3 regions of the Pseudoalteromonas sp. CNC9-20 genome follow, and region 3 is predicted to be linked to each of the others. Evidence: predicted binding sites of a transcription regulator. Region 3 holds the regulator's gene; each other region holds the start of a gene.
The links. The regulator MetJ, encoded in region 3, represses methionine synthesis genes. The targets are predictions, from matches to a motif close to TAGACGTCTAGACGTCTA.

Region 1 (2,280 bases), 550 kb from region 3:
GTTGGATCATCGTACCCATGGCGCCATCTAAAATTAAAATGCGCTCGTTGAGGGCCAGTGTTAATGCATCACGTTTATTCGGCATAGTTGTTAGTCCTTACATCCTGGCTAACCAGATTAATATCATAGGGAGTGGTTTGGTAAACGTAGTAATTAAGCCAATTCGAAAATAGCAAAAAGGCATGGCTTTGCCAGGTTTTCGAGGGCTCTTGCGCTGGGTCGCCATTAGGGAAGTAGTTTTCTGGCATCGGTGCGTCAGCGCCTTTATCGCAGTCACGTAAATACTCTTTTTTCAGGGTATCGGCATCATACTCAGGGTGTCCGGTGATATACACCTGCGAACCACTCTGGTTTTTAAGTAAGTAAGCACCTACCTTGGGCGAGCCTGCTACCACGACTAATTCTTTACAGGCGTTTATCGCAGCAATATCAATATGGCCATAACGCGAATGCGGGACTAAGAAGCGATCGTCAAAGCCTCGGGTTAACGCCGCGTGGTCAAAATAACACTGATGCTCAAACACCCCGCACAACTTATTTTTCTGCAATTGACGCTTAAGTCCATGGTGATGGAAAAGCCCAGCGTGCGCCGCCCAACAACTAAATAGCGTCGAGGTCACATGGTGCTCCGCCCAATCAAAGAACGCTTGTAGCTCCGACCAATACCCTACTTCATCATATTCTAAGTGAGCCAAGGGTGCGCCGGTGACAATCAAGGCATCGTAATTGTTGTCTTTAACATCTGAGAAATACTGATAAAACATATCCAGATGCTGCTCTGAGTTGGCGCTAGAGCGGTGCGTATCTAAACGCAGTAAGTCAACATTGACCTGCAATGGCGTATTTGCCAGCAAACGAATAAATTGCACTTCGGTTTCCACCTTATTCGGCATCAGGTTCAAAATAGCCAAGCGCATGGGCCGGATTTCTTGAGTCCGAGCGCGACTTTTCGGCATCACGAATACATTTTCTTGGCGCAGCTCCATAATCGCTGGCAAAGCGTCTTGAACCGTAATGGGCATGGCGGTACTCCGAATTAAAAGATAAGAGGCTATTATGAACGCCACACTGGAAATTTCAACCTCTAGATGTTTAGACGTCCAAAATAAAGTTGCAGTGAATGAGTTAACTGCAATAATGCCCGCGATTAACTAACAAAGAGTCGATGATGGGTATAGGTGAAATTGCAGCAATCAGTGCAGCCGTGGTTTGGGCTTTTTCTACCTTACTGTACAAAGGCTTCAGTCATCACCTTTCACCGCTGCAACTAAATGTAAGTAAAGGCTTACTCGCTTCTTTAATGATGATGATTGCCATGGCGCTACTTGGCGATGGCGCCATGCCAGTGCAGCTCACCTCATGGGGCTGGCTTATCGCCGGTGGGATTATCGGTATTGCCATCGGCGATAGCGCCTACTTTGGCGCCCTGCGCAGTATTGGCCCAGCACGAACCTTAATAATCGAATCTCTCGCTCCAGCCTTAACTGGCATACTTAATATTGTGCTGTTGGGTGTGTACTTACCGCTATTGGCCTGGTTGGGCATCGCCATCACTTCGGTGGGGGTGATCCTCGCGGTATTACCTCAACGCCACTTGCCCCCAGTTGATAAGAAGTTTTACTTTCAAGGCGTGGCTTTCGCATTACTTGCGGCTTTGTGCCAAGCCAGTGGCATGGTGATGTCAAAAGGGGCTATGAATACTGAGTCGATGAGTAGCCTATGGGCCGCCCTTATTCGCCTCCTTGCCGGCACATTGAGCGTGGCTTTACTGGTAATGATTATAAAACGCAGCGACCTATACCAAGCCATTCGATTGCACGGTATTGATAACAAACGCTGGCTGCTGGTGGCTGTTTTTTTCGGCACCTTCGTTGGCTTGTGGCTGCAATTGGCGGCGGTGCAGCATACCGACCCGGCTATTGCACAAACTATTTTTGCTACTGCCCCGCTGATGGTCATGACGATTGGCTTTTTTAAACGCGAGCCGGTGACTTGGCGTATGATAGTGGGCGGTTTATTGGCGCTGGCTGGAGTGGCCATATTATTGGCAAATTAACGGGCCATTCGTTGACGCTTTCACCATAGAGACTCTACAATAACGGCAGTTTAAATTAGTCACATTGTAAAGGCTCCTTTCATGGTTTTACCTGATAAGTTTATTTTCTCGATGAGTCGCGTGTCAAAGGTGGTGCCACCTAAACGCACCATCTTAAAAGACATCTCTCTGCACTTTTTCCCTGGCGCAAAAATTGGTGTACTTGGCCTAAATGGCGCAGGTAA
Region 2 (2,280 bases), on a different contig from region 3:
TTCAATTAACTTATAGGTAATTCACTTATAATCCAGCGTCGGCTTTAAGTGCCTGTGCTTTATCGGTCGCTTCCCATGGGAATTCATTGCGACCAAAGTGGCCGTAAGCCGCTGTAGGCTGATAAATCGGACGTTCTAAATCAAGCATTTGAATTAAACCATAAGGACGTAAGTCGAAATGCTTGCGGATCAGTTCGATTAAACGCGTTTCGTCTAATTTGCCAGTGCCAAAGGTTTCAACACTGATGGAGGTTGGCTCGGCAACGCCAATGGCATAAGACACTTGGATTTCGCATTTATCGGCCAGGCCGGCCGCGACTATATTTTTGGCAACGTAACGTGCTGCGTAAGCGGCAGAGCGGTCCACTTTCGATGGATCTTTACCTGAGAATGCGCCACCACCGTGACGTGCCATACCGCCATAAGTATCAACGATGATTTTACGACCAGTTAAGCCGCAATCCCCCATAGGGCCACCGATCACGAAGCGTCCTGTGGGGTTAATGAAGAACTTAGTCGCATCGGTAATAAGCTCTGCCGGTAGCGTTGGTTTGATAATGGTCTCCATGACTGCTTCAACCAAGTCATCTTGCGCAATAGAATCGCAGTGTTGCGTTGACAGCACGACGGCATCGATACCAACGGCCTTGCCATTCTCATAAGCAAAGGTCACCTGTGACTTGGCGTCTGGGCGTAACCACGGTAATTCACCATTTTTGCGCACTTCGGCTTGGCGTTGTACCAAGCGGTGTGAATAGGTAATGGGCGCTGGCATGAGCACGTCAGTTTCATTACAGGCATAACCAAACATCAAGCCTTGGTCACCTGCACCTTGCTCTTCTGGACGAGCGCGGTCAACACCTTGATTAATATCAGGAGACTGCTTACCAATGGTGTTTAGAATTGCACATGAGTCGGCATCAAAGCCCATATCGGAATGGGTGTAGCCAATTTCACGCACGGTTTTGCGCGTTAACTCTTCGATGTCGACCCAAGCACTGGTTGTGACTTCACCACCCACCATCACCATACCGGTCTTCACATAGGTTTCGCAGGCTACACGGGCATGGGGATCTTGCGCCAAAATAGCATCGAGTACCGCATCAGAAATTTGGTCAGCGATTTTATCCGGGTGTCCTTCAGACACAGACTCAGAAGTAAATAAATGTTTTGCCATAAGTTTCTGCTCACAAGTATCGCGCTTCCCAAGATCATACCAGCCACTGGGTTGAGCGCAGCATAAATTAAGGCGCGTATTCTAGCTAAATCACAGGTGATTTCCTAGCTTTTTACGCCTAGACGTCTAAATAAAATTGATTGTATAGCGGTCTTTTGACCTTTATTGCTTGGTGTTTTTGTACTCTTTTAGTTATCAGTATTTTTATTCGTTATGAGTAATTCTAAAGTTACTCGTTCGATGCCCAATTTTTAATTGCAGGGGGCAGATGAATAAGTAAGAATGGGCTTTCGTCTTATTCTTTACCCGCGCCAGCATGAGCGCGAGTGAAGCCCCAGCGCAAATACATTTAAAGGTAGGAGAATTCATGCCATCACGCAAAGAACTTGCAAACGCCATTCGCGTGCTTTCCATGGACGCGGTTCAACAAGCTAAATCAGGTCATCCGGGTGCCCCGATGGGCATGGCCGATATCGCCGAAGTACTGTGGCGCGATTATCTTAAGCATAACCCGAGCAACCCTAACTGGGCTGACCGTGACCGATTTATTCTCTCAAATGGCCACGGTTCAATGCTGATTTATTCGCTTTTACACTTAAGCGGCTATGAACTTCCTATTGAGGAAATTAAAAACTTCCGTCAGCTTCATTCAAAAACTCCGGGCCACCCTGAATACGGTTACGCTCCGGGTATTGAGACTACTACGGGCCCGCTTGGACAGGGGATCACCAATGCGGTAGGGATGGCAATCGCGGAGAAAGCCCTTGCTGCTCAATTTAATCGCGCTGACCATGAAATTGTTGATCACTATACTTACGCTTTTATGGGCGACGGCTGCTTGATGGAAGGGATTTCTCACGAGGCGTGTTCGCTTGCAGGAACTCTAGGCCTTGGTAAGTTGATTGCGTTTTGGGACGACAATGGTATTTCTATTGATGGTGAGGTAGAAGGCTGGTTTAGTGACGACACTCCCGCGCGTTTTGAGTCTTACGGCTGGCACGTGGTGCGTAATGTTGATGGCCACGATAGCGAGGCTATTCGCGCTGCTATTGATGAAGGCCGCGCCCGAGGTGACAAGCCAACGCTTATCTGTTGTAAAACAG
Region 3 (2,280 bases):
TTTATTAACACTGTAGAAAATATTGCCGATACCTTTGGCGGTATTAACCTCGAAGATATTAAAGCCCCAGAGTGCTTCGAAATCGAGCAAGCGCTCATTGAACGCTGTAATGTGCCAGTATTTCATGATGATCAACACGGCACTGCTATCGTCACGGCCGCAGGCATGCTAAACGCTTTAGAAATTCAAGGTAAAGATATTCGTGATGCTCTGATCGTGTGTTTGGGGGCTGGCGCAGCGGCAGTTGCATGTATGGAACTGCTTATTAAGTGTGGCGCCCAGCGCGAGCATATTTACATGCTTGACCGTAAAGGGGTGATCCACACGCGTCGGGATGACTTAAATGAATATAAGCAATTATTTGCTAACAACACCGATAAGCGTACCTTGCAAGACGTTATTGCTGATGCCGATGTGTTCGTTGGTGTTTCTGGCCCAGATTTGCTCTCAGCTGAAGACCTTAAATTGATGGCCGACAAGCCGGTCATTTTTGCCTGTTCTAACCCAGACCCAGAAATTAAGCCGGATGTGGCACACAGTGCGCGCAAAGACTTAATTATGGCCACTGGGCGCTCTGACTACCCGAACCAGGTGAATAACGTACTGTGTTTCCCATTTATTTTCCGTGGTGCACTGGACGTGCGTGCCACCGCTATCAATGATGAGATGAAAATTGCCGCTGTAGAGGCTATTCGCAGCATCGCCAAGGAGCCAGTACCTGAGTCAGTGTTAACGGCATCTGGAGTGAGCGAATTAGAGTTTGGCGCGCAATACATTATTCCCAAGCCCATGGATCCACGATTATTGCCACGCGTAGCGAAAGCCGTGGCGCAGGCGGCTGTGGACTCAGGTGTTGCGCAAATTGATATGCCAGCGAATTATATGGCTGAGTAATCACTTTACTACTCAGCGCTAGAAAAAGAAAACCCAAGCTTAGTGCTTGGGTTTTTTTATGGCTTGCAAAGAGTAATAGCTTCACTAACCGCTTTTCATACAGGCTGACTTGCGACATGTATGAACAACACTAAGCTAGCTCCTGCAATGAGGCCTAATGCTCAGGGGTTAGTTAAACTTGCTTGTCTTTGTTAGTCCTCTCCGATAACAGGCACTTCCACACCCATTTCTTCCATAATTTTTCTCACCTCTTCAGGTACCTTCTCCGGATTATCTTTTCGGAGATCTTCGTCATTTGGCAGCGGTTGACCAGTAAAGGCATGTAGAAATGCTTCACACAGCAACTCACTGTTGGTGGCGTGACGAAGATTATTCACCTGGCGGCGAGTACGTTCATCGGTTAATACTTTTAAAACATTGAGCGGGATGGAAACGGTAATTTTCTTTACCTGTTGGGCTTTTTTTCCATGCTCCGCATAAGGGTGAATGTATTCACCATTCCACTTGGCCATAATTTGCGTCTTATTTTTGGTCACTTAGGCATCAATAAGGGCGAAATTTTATCGCGTTGGTAAGGATAGTCAAATATTCATAAAATAGCTATTTAGACGTATAAATGTTTTGACTTCTAAATTGTGTTAATTTAACCTTTTGGACGTCTAAACATCCATTTTCTTGATTGGGGGCAAATATGTCACAACTAAAAAAAGACACCATCGCCGTGCGCCATGGTATTGATGCCGATAAGCACCATGGTGCGGTGGTGCCACCCATTCATTTATCGACCACCTATTCCTTTGCCGATTTTGATAGCAAACGCGAATATGATTATGGTCGTAGTGGTAATCCCAATCGGGATATTTTGGCGCAGACCTTAGCGCAACTAGAAGGGGGAGAGCACGGAATTATCACCGCGACAGGTATGGCCGCAGTGCATCTAGTGACGCAGCTACTGACACCCAATGACACCCTAGTGATCCCCCATGATTGTTATGGCGGCAGTTATCGCTTATTTACATCTTTAGCTAAACGGGGGTTGCTCAAGGTTGAGGTTATCGATTTCACTCAATCAAACTGTTACCAACGCTTAGTGGCCGCCAAACCCAAACTGGTGTGGATTGAAACGCCCAGTAATCCCATTTTGCGACTCACGGATATCCGCGCAGTGTGCGATGCCGCGCAGAGCATCGGTGCGCTGGTTGCAGCCGACAACACGTTTTTATCTCCCGCCTTACAGAACCCATTGTTATTGGGTTGTGATGTGGTGGTGCACTCGACCACTAAATATATCAATGGTCACTCCGATGTGGTCGGTGGTGCGGTGATCACCAAAACCAAAGAGTTGGGTGAAGAGCTGGCATGGTGGGCTAATAATATTGGCATTAC

Region 1: a site for MetJ is predicted at 1,086-1,103, ahead of metA (homoserine O-succinyltransferase). Genes of this name have one in related genera too.
Region 2: a site for MetJ is predicted at 1,289-1,306, ahead of metK (methionine adenosyltransferase). Genes of this name have one in related genera too.

What each region holds. Positions count from the first base shown of each region.
Region 1 covers NZ_JAKRFS010000003.1:628,008-630,287, reverse strand. The annotation lists gene MHM89_RS10020 (homocysteine S-methyltransferase family protein) at 1-85, opposite strand, end outside; gene metA (homoserine O-succinyltransferase) at 75-1,022, opposite strand; gene MHM89_RS10010 (DMT family transporter) at 1,169-2,056, shown strand; gene ettA (energy-dependent translational throttle protein EttA) at 2,138-2,280, shown strand, end outside.
Region 2 covers NZ_JAKRFS010000004.1:346,076-348,355, forward strand. The annotation lists gene metK (methionine adenosyltransferase) at 26-1,177, opposite strand; gene tkt (transketolase) at 1,545-2,280, shown strand, end outside.
Region 3 covers NZ_JAKRFS010000003.1:77,046-79,325, forward strand. The annotation lists gene MHM89_RS07485 (malic enzyme-like NAD(P)-binding protein) at 1-894, shown strand, start outside; gene metJ (met regulon transcriptional regulator MetJ) at 1,086-1,406, opposite strand; partial or broken gene metB (cystathionine gamma-synthase) at 1,586-2,280, shown strand, end outside.